DNA from 3 places in the Bacillus shivajii genome. Region 3 is predicted to be linked to each of the others. Evidence: riboswitches for the same ligand, from Rfam matches in the RefSeq annotation. Region 3 holds a riboswitch; each other region holds the start of a gene.
The links. Region 3 has a riboswitch for S-adenosylmethionine ahead of LGQ02_RS01375 (methionine biosynthesis PLP-dependent protein). Riboswitches for the same ligand answer to the same signal wherever they lie in the genome.
Positions count from the first base shown of each region.

Region 1: another riboswitch for S-adenosylmethionine. It lies ahead of LGQ02_RS20505 (Fur-regulated basic protein FbpA); the one in region 3 lies ahead of LGQ02_RS01375 (methionine biosynthesis PLP-dependent protein).
Region 2: another riboswitch for S-adenosylmethionine. It lies ahead of metK (methionine adenosyltransferase); the one in region 3 lies ahead of LGQ02_RS01375 (methionine biosynthesis PLP-dependent protein).

Region 1 covers NZ_CP084703.1:4,284,827-4,288,114, reverse strand. Annotated here, with positions in the region: gene LGQ02_RS20515 (FdhF/YdeP family oxidoreductase) at 1-944, shown strand, start outside; gene fdhD (formate dehydrogenase accessory sulfurtransferase FdhD) at 957-1,748, shown strand; SAM riboswitch class I at 1,808-1,918, shown strand; gene LGQ02_RS20505 (Fur-regulated basic protein FbpA) at 2,046-2,186, shown strand; gene LGQ02_RS20500 (DUF2935 domain-containing protein) at 2,275-3,075, opposite strand.
Region 2 covers NZ_CP084703.1:3,343,128-3,346,415, forward strand. Annotated here, with positions in the region: gene metK (methionine adenosyltransferase) at 195-1,406, opposite strand; SAM riboswitch class I at 1,616-1,737, opposite strand; gene pckA (phosphoenolpyruvate carboxykinase (ATP)) at 2,300-3,288, shown strand, end outside.
Region 3 covers NZ_CP084703.1:268,023-271,310, reverse strand. Annotated here, with positions in the region: gene metC (cystathionine beta-lyase) at 1-824, opposite strand, end outside; gene LGQ02_RS01375 (methionine biosynthesis PLP-dependent protein) at 817-1,959, opposite strand; SAM riboswitch class I at 2,056-2,167, opposite strand; gene LGQ02_RS01370 (DUF3267 domain-containing protein) at 2,705-3,288, opposite strand, start outside.

The DNA.
Region 1 (3,288 bases), 420 kb from region 3:
CGGAAGATCATGAGCGAAAACTTAAAGTGTTTTATACATCCGGAGGAAACTTCTTGGAAACAATGCCAAACCCTGACTTCATTAAAGGCTGCCTTGAGAATGTCGACATTCGTGTTCATCAAGACATTATTTTAAATACGTCGACACTTGTGGATGCAAAAGAAGAAGTCATTGTTCTTCCTGCAATGACACGTTACGAACAACCTGGTGGAGGAACGTCAACATCGACGGAAAGAATGGTTTATTTTTCACCAGAAATTAAAGGACCACGGATCGGTGAAGCAAGGCCTGAATGGGAGATTTACGTCGATCTGGCTAAACGTGTTAAACCAGAGGGAAGTAGTGTCATAGATTACAAGACAGCGCAAGAAATTCGTGATGAAATAGCAATTGCACATCCGAAATACGACGGGGTTCAGCATTTAAAGAATAAAGGAGATGTCTTCCAATGGGGAGGCGCTTGGTTATGTGAAGGTGGGGAATGTCCAACAGAAGACGGGAAAGGCCAATTGCTCCCGATTGAGCTTCCAGAACTGCGTAAACCAGAGGGTCATTTCTATGTGACAACGAGACGTGGCAAGCAGTTTAACTCGATGATTTACAGTGATAGAGATCCAAATAACAATGCCGATCGTTTCGATGTGCTAATCAATCAAAGTGATGCAAAAGGCCTTGGGATTAACGAAGGAGAAGCTATCGTCGTATACAATAAATATGGAACGTTTCACGGTCGAGCAAAATACGACCGCACAAAACAAGGAAACATCTCTGTTTACTGGCCAGAAGGGAATGTTCTGATTCCAAAAGGGGTTTACGAACAATTTGCCGGTATCCCTGAATATAATACGGCTGTCATTGTTGAAAAAGCGGAAACGTACCATGCCCATAAAGATACGAAATATGTTGAACGAAGAATTGAAGAACTCGAAACAGAAATCAGTTAAAAGGAGTACGCTATGAATCATGACGTGATGAAGGATCAGCCGATCATTGCATATAATAATGGGGCAGTTTCAGAAATAAATGATACCATTGCGCTTGAAGTACCAATAACGATCCTTGTAAACGGTATTGAATTTGGAACGATGATGTGTACCCCAACTCACATCGAAGAAATGACGATTGGTATTTTAGCCTCAGAAGGTGTGATCCTCACACCTTCAGATATTGATTCTTTATCAATACTAAAAGAAAAAGGGTATGTTTATGTGCAGTTAAAAAAAGAAGATGTACCGATTGATTCGTATGCAACGAAGCGATATATCGGGTCATGTTGTGGAAAAAGCAGAAAGTTTTACTTCCAAAACGACGTACGGACGGCAAAGACGGTGATGACAAAGCATGATATTCATGCTGAACAAATCATTAACTTAATGGAAGAAATGCAAGAAAACGCAATTAATTTTCAACAAACGGGAGGTTTGCATAATACGGCGTTATGCACAACCGCCGAATTGATTGTAAACCGTTCAGATATCGGGCGTCATAATGCCCTTGATAAAGTGTATGGCTACTGTCTAAAAAATAAAGTCCCACTAAAGGATAAGGTGATTGTTTTTAGCGGAAGAATTTCATCAGAAGTGCTGTTGAAAGTTTCAAAGATGGGAGTTGGAATCATGCTATCAAAATCGGCTCCGACGACTTTAGCCATAGATTTAGCAAAAGACTTAGGAATTACAACAGTGGGATTTATTCGCGGGGGGCGTTTTAATGTTTATACGCACCCAGATCGTGTATCATTCGACTGATTGACATGATCATAAGATTGATGTATGGTATATTATACCAAATGTAACAAACAGAGAACTTCTTATGTAGAGAGGTGGAGGGACTGGCCCATCGAAGCCTCGGCAACGGATTTTTCATTTAGGAGAACACCGTGCTAATTCCTGCGGCAATATTCGCCGAAAAATGAGAAGAGGTATTGAAACGTTGTTCAAAGTAACACGATGTTTTTGAACGTTATCAAGATTCGCCCTCTTCTTTTTAGAAGGGGGTTTTTTGCCCCTTTAGGAGTACGAAGACTAAGGGAGGAGACATACACGATGACCGAAAAATCGCAACAAAAAGAACAGATGATTGAAGAGCTACTAGCATTAGGGATCTACAAAATTGGAGATGTACAACTGTATGAAGTGCCGCTTGAAGACTTAGAACATGAATATAATGAGCATCTACGCAAATAGCTTCTTATGCATAAAATGCTAGGCACACACCGCTACGTTTTCATTTCTAAAGTAGGAGTGGCCTAGCATTTCTTCACTAAGGAGATGCTTAGTCTTCTGTTCGAGGTTTCGTTGGATCGCAATCAGGCATTTGCACGACCTCTGTCGTTTCAGCTAACTTCATTAAGTAATAGCACTCTTCTCTTGCCATATGGTCAGCCATTAGTGGTGATAGAACACCGAGAGATTCTTTCGTTAGCTGCATTTCCTCTAACTCTCTTAAAAAAGCTTTGAAAACTTCCATCTCTAGTTCAATATCGCGATGGAATCTCTTTAGAGCGGGAAATTGAGAAACATTTGCTCGGAGGAACCCAGCCATCTCGACCGCTTTAATATAAAATTCCTCCCATTCCTCTTTAAAGTAATCACTTTTTTCACGAATATCGTATTCGACATGATCCATATTACTACTAATTGCTGCCGCATGTCCTGCAGCGTCCAAAAGCCAAATGAGGTCGTGGTGAAGTGGGTGAACCTTCGGTGGCCGCTCACCTTTTAAGAAATAAGAGAAGATCCTCAATGCTTCATCTAGTTCATTTACCATATGGTTTAAAAAAGAAGGAGGTAATGTAATTGCAATATCACCTTCTAAATGTTCACGGATGATCGCTAACTTTAATTCACGTAATTTTTCTGTTTCTTCATTAGCCTGTCTTAATAACGTCATTAATGCTTGCTCATTTGGAAACCTTCTCGCCTCACCTAAAAGCTCGTCAAACGAATCAATAAATCCTTCAGCTCGAGCGACATAATTCCTTTCACCAGGAGATAGTGATTCATAAATAAACCTGCTGTGGTCACCAAGAACTTGTAACCAAAATTCCAGTTCAAACAATAATTCATCACGCATTGTTTTTACCCTCCCACCGTAAAAATAACAGCCATTAAAAAACATATGATGAAAATGATCCTTTGATGAATGATGAACGATAGATTTACTTATAATGGAGAATGTGCGTAATAAAGGCAAAGCGTGTTATAATAATGGGATGGAAAGATTTACTCAAAAATCCCCTCATGCATGGATATATGTATTCATTTATGATATAACTTCAAGTATGAG
Region 2 (3,288 bases), 1.4 Mb from region 3:
CAGCTTCATGATTTCCTTTCTTCTTCTTTTCCACATCGCAAGGGCTTCATAGCTGAGCGTTTTTTGCTGGCTTTCATAACTCAGATTTTAAGCGCTTTAACTCTATAGGTACCCATATGACACCATCCTCTTCACAAAACAAGGGCAAAAAAAACAAAGAAGATTAGCTCCTCTTTGTTCTTTCATATAACACATTATTTTTTTTCGCCATTTGCTGCTTGTTCTTTAATAATTTCTGCTTTGTCCGTACGCTCCCAAGGTAGGTCAACATCTGTACGACCAAAGTGTCCATATGCCGCAGTCTGTTTATAGATCGGGCGTCGTAAGTCAAGCATTTTAATAATTCCTGCTGGGCGCAAGTCAAAGTTATTACGAACAACTTCAACTAAAACATCTTCAGATACTTTGCCTGTTCCGAAGGTGTCGATCGCAATTGATACAGGCTGTGCAACACCAATTGCGTATGCAAGTTGTACTTCACAACGATCTGCAAGACCTGATGCAACAATGTTTTTCGCTACGTAACGAGCGGCATATGCTGCTGATCGGTCTACTTTCGTTGCATCTTTACCAGAGAATGCACCGCCGCCGTGACGAGCATAACCTCCGTAAGTGTCAACAATAATCTTTCTGCCTGTTAAACCAGCATCACCTTGAGGACCACCGATTACAAAACGGCCCGTTGGATTGATGAAGTATTTTGTTTTATCATCTAGAAGATTCGCTGGAACAACGGGTTTAATGACGTGCTCATGCAAGTCTTTTTTAATTTGATCAAGGGTTATTTCTGGGTGATGCTGTGTTGAGATGACGATCGTATCAACTCTTATTGGCTGATCATTTTCATCATATTCAATCGTAACTTGTGTTTTAGCATCTGGTCGTAGGTAATCGATCGTTTCATTTTTACGAACTTCACTCAAGCGGCGTGCCAATTTATGAGATAAAGAAATTGGCAGTGGCATAAGTTCTTCTGTTTGGTTATCTGCATATCCAAACATTAACCCTTGGTCACCAGCTCCAATTGCCTCGATTTCTTCCTCTGTCATTTGGCCTTCTCGTGCTTCAAGCGCTTGGTCAACACCTTGTGCAATATCTGCGGATTGTTCATCAATAGATGTTAAAACAGCACATGTTTCATAGTCAAAACCGTATTTTGCACGAGTGTAGCCAATTCCCTTTACCGTTTCACGAACGATTTTTGGAATATCTACATACGTTGAAGTTGAAATCTCCCCCGCTACTAACACAAGTCCTGTGTTCACTGACGTTTCACAAGCAACACGTGCATTTGGATCATTTTTCATGATCTCATCTAAAATTGCATCTGAAATTTGGTCACAAATTTTATCCGGGTGACCTTCCGTGACTGATTCAGAAGTAAACAAACGACGTTTCTCTGCCACAGTACGTACCTCCTTCGTAATATCTATCCTATAGGATATGTTTATTGAATTGACGGTACTCGTTCTCCCAGCAGAATGGTATAAATCAGTTTCAATAGTTACCTTAACTAGAAAAGGAGACTAATGCTCTGCTTTTCACAACAATTTTAAAGTAATTAAAAAAACCTTTTCCCTAGCGAGGAAAAGGTTATGTCCCATTCGCCTTTCACCTCTTATCGGTCAAGACATACTCGTAGATACGCCTTGCAGGTTAGCACCGTTCATCATTTTTGATGTGATGATGGTTGCTGGGCTTCGTCGGGCCTGTCCCTCCGCCTACTCGGGATAAGAGTATCCGTTCGCAAAAAGAATAACTGATTTTCGGTAAACTGTCAACAGAATCCGCAACAAATAGGCAAAATTAGGCGTTATTAAATTGAGGTACTTGTCGAATTCATGACAATTCATTAAGTCTTATTACACTCATTTGTCCAAGAGGGGAAAATGAATCTACACGAACAATTAAGTACTCTACCTCTATATCCTTCTTTTATAACATACATAAAATGACGACATATCTTATTTAAATTTTGACACACTTATTCTCTCATCATTCATTGAGAAAATACTTTTAACTGAGTAAAACACATTTGCAATTCTCTACGTATTCCATCAATTGACCTACATACCGATCAACTCATTTCTTCTATTTATAAACGAATGACCATCATTGATTATAAAACCTTCTTAAAATATGAAATTTCTAATAGGTGAAAAACTGTTTTTAAAAACGATGCACATTTCAGTACAATTAGTATAGACTATTTAAAAATATGTGTTATACTAATTTACAGATTAGATGAAACAAGTTACTAATATAATGGTCTTGAGTGATGATGAAAGGATGAGATTTCATGAGTACAATCCACTTCGAAACTGAACTTGAACGAATTTTACGTAATGATAATGTGCACACTGATTTGTCAACAACTTGCTTAATAGAAAAAGCATTAGAACGCAACGAAGGTCGATTAACATCTACTGGTGCGTTTTGTGCGACTACTGGAAAATATACAGGACGTTCTCCAAAAGACCGCTTCGTCGTGGAAGAGCGTTCTACTGTAGATAAAGTTGACTGGGGGACGGTAAATCAACCAGTTTCTTCGGATGTATTCGAGCGTTTATACTTAAAAGTGTTACACTATTTAAGTGAGAAAGATGAACTTTTTGTCCGTCACGGTTTTGCTGGTGCAGACAAAGCACACCGCCTTCCAATTCGCATCGTAAATGAGTATGCTTGGCATAACTTATTTGTTCAGCAATTGTTTATTCGCCCAATTGCAGAGGAATTAGCTTCTCTCATTCCTGAGTTTACAATTGTTTCAGCACCTGGATTTAAAGCAAATCCTGAAGTAGATGGTACTAAGTCTGAAACATTCATTATGGTTTCTTTGGAAAAACGTACGATCTTAATCGGGGGAACAGAATATGCAGGGGAAATGAAGAAATCGATCTTCTCTGTCATGAATTATTTATTGCCTGAAAGAAATGTCTTGTCGATGCATTGTTCAGCAAATGTAGGTGTTGAGGGAGACGTTGCTTTATTTTTCGGTTTATCCGGCACAGGGAAAACAACACTTTCAGCTGATCCACATCGTAGCTTAATTGGTGACGATGAACATGGCTGGTCTAATACTGGTGTATTTAACATTGAAGGTGGTTGTTACGCAAAGTGTATTAACTTGTCAGAAGAAAAAGAGCCACAAATTTATAACGCGATCCGCTTCGGCTCAGTTTTAGAAAATGTCGTCATCGATGATAATACACGTGAGCCAGATTATGATGACAATTTATATACAGAAAATACGCGTGCTGCTTATCCAATTGAGTCTATTCCGAATTG
Region 3 (3,288 bases):
TCAACTTCCGAAACAGTTTCTAGATATCTAGCTATTGTTTCAGCTGATTGCTGAGACTGTTGTATACGTACATGTAATGTTTTTAGTCCTCTTAAGACGAGCCAACAATCTTGAACACCAAGGACGGCACCAAATGTATTTTGTAGGAATGCTAATCGTTCTGCTAATGCATCATCTCTTACAGCAGCTAATCCGGCTACAACATCACTGTGACCAGAAATAAACTTAGTCGCACTATGGAGGACGACATCCGCTCCTAAATCTAAAGGCCTTTGAAGAGCAGGGGTTAAAAACGTATTATCAACAAACGTTAAACAACCGGACTCTTTTGCTAACTGACATATCCTTTGAAGGTCAGAGATTTTCAAAAGTGGATTAGAAGGTGTTTCGATATAGATGACTTTCGTATTCTGTTTTATCTTTTGTTTGATTTCAGTTAAATCTGATGTATCGATAAAGGTGTACTCAATACCGAAACGTTGAAGGACTTCGGTAACCATACGATAAGTGCCACCGTAAACGTCTTCTGATATTAGGACATGGTCTCCTTTTGAAAGGAGCAAAAAAGCGGTCGAAATAGCAGCCATTCCAGATGAGAAAGCAAATCCACTCGATCCACCTTCGAGTTGAGCAATTGTTTCTTCTAATGCTTCTCTTGTCGGATTACCTGAGCGACTATAATCATACTTGCCAAAAGATTCAATATATGATTGATGGAAGGTAGATGTATGGTGTACAGGAACACTGACTGCTCCAGTTTGTTTATCAACAGACTGATCGTTATGAATAAGACGAGTTTCGAAACGATGATTGCGGTTACTCATTATTTGCCACCTTCTTTTCCGCATTTTTTAATGCTTGATCAATATCTTTCTTTAAATCTTCTGCTTCTTCAACCCCTACAGAGAATCTCAATAAGCGATTACAGACACCATTTTTAATTCGAATTTCTTCTGGTATGTCCATATGAGTTTGTGTAGCAGGGTAGGTGATAAAGCTTTCAACTCCACCTAAGCTTTCTGCAAAGGTTATAAGTTGTAAGTATTGTAGAAATGGATCTACTAATTTCTCATCGGAAACACGAAAAGATACCATCCCACCGCGACCAGTATATAAAACATCAGTGATTGCTTCGTGACCTTCTAAGAAACGAACAATTTCTTTTGCGTTTTCTTCGTGTTTTTTCATTCTTAATGGGAGTGTTTTCATCCCCCTAATTAACAGCCATGAATCAAGAGGAGATAATGTGGCTCCTATTCCGTTGTGGTGGAGGGCGAGCCTTTCACACAATGCTTCTCCTTTTGCTACAATTAAGCCAGCTAGCACGTCATTATGACCTCCTAAATATTTTGTCGCACTATGAATGACGATGTCTGCGCCTTCTAAAATAGGCTGCTGAATGAGTGGTGTGTAAAACGTATTATCAACGATTAAATAAAGGTCGTAACATTCCGAAAGATCTGAAAAATGGTTGAGGTTTGCCTCCTGCATCAAAGGGTTTGTAGGAGATTCGATAAAAAATGCTTTCGTATTTTCATTGATTAATTCCTCGAAGCTTTTAGGGTAACGGATGTCTGCATAGTGAAAGACAACTCCGTATTGGTTTAAAAGCTGTTCGAATAGTCGGTACGTTCCGCCATATAAATCATGTGAAACGATGACCTCATCTCCTTGTTTGAATAAGGCAAAAATCGTATGAATAGCAGCCATTCCTGAACTACAAGCAAAGCCTTGGTCACCTCTTTCCAAATTAGCAATCGCTTTTTCAACAATATCTCTAGTTGGGTTTCTCGTTCTTGTATAGTCATACCCCGTCGACTGGCCAATACCTGAATGTTGGTAGCTTGTTGAAAAGTAAACAGGTGGACTAACCGCACCTGTTACTCGTTCGCTACGATTTCCTATTTGAACAAGCTCGGTGTTCATGCTACAGGGTACCTCGTCTCTTTCTATACTCATCCCACGCCCCTCCAAATCTCTTAATAATGAATCAAAATAAAAAGTCGACCCCTTTTTAAGAGGTCGACGAAATAATAATGTAAGGATTCGCCGGACCTCTCATCTTTCAAAGCATTCGCTTTGCTGGATTTGGCACCTTTTGAATAAAAGCTATTCAATGGTTGCCGAGGTTTCAAAGGGCCAGTCCCTCCACCTCTCTTGATAAGAGTCCTTATCGACTGTTGTTTAATTTATATTAGATAATAAATTGAAAATTCAAATTAGTCAACATGTTTATGGGATTTTTTTCTAAAATTATCATGAACTACTTACATGATCATTATCCTTTTTTAACTCTTGTCAGAGAAATAGAAATCGATAAAAGATAATAATCACTTGTTTTGTCTGGCACTTTCACTCCAAATGTTTGTATTTGCATGATAAAGCTCCTCAACTAAAATAGTGTCCTCTAATTATTAAAATCAGTTCTCCAATTAACCCTGCTATGAAAAATAAAAAGTAGTAACTAGCTGAAGTGGTGTCTCGGTTAAAAAGTTCCTTGAAGGCCTTTATTATTACTTTATCAAACTCAAACCACTTTAAAATCCATCCAATAACTAAAAACGACAAAATAGCCATTGATTTCTTCCTTTCGTGAAAAATCTATGATTATTTAAGCCTACTTTAACTTGGCCTGAAATTGTAGTGCTACCTGGTAGATTCATACCTGGTACAAACATACCAGGTACGTGACAACTCCTTGCACCTACAGCCCTTTTGTTAAGTTAGTGGCTTTATGTTCGATTAAATCTACTTCTTTTTTCCAGTAAGTCTTGATACCGTTGTTCTGAACAACTGCTCCATTTGGAACTTGCTTTAAAACGAGAATGAAAGCAAGCATATCGACAGAAGAGGCAGCTGCATTAAGTACAATTAAAACCACAAGGAATGGTGTAAGCATGCCTAACAAACCAAGAATAATAGGTAGAAAGATTGAAAGAATGACAAATGGTGCAACGCTGATGATAATAAACCGAGCTTTTGTCATCCTTTCTTCTGTATAAACGAAGCCTCCGAAGCAAGTGAGACCTAAATACGTACAGTTAGAGCGAAAAAATCGAGGAACAAAAACCGCATGGATAAGTTCATGAACGATGATCATGAAAAAAATTGCTAAAATGGTACCAAGGTGAATAGTTACTGTGAAGCCTTCTGAAGTGAATCCAAACCGTTCCATCGAAAAGTTAAAATAAAGTGCGATGATTCCTATTGCAAGAGCTGCATTCATAAACATAAGCGGAAGCGACAAAAGAATACTCGTCGCAATTCTTCCCGGCTCTTTTAACGGCT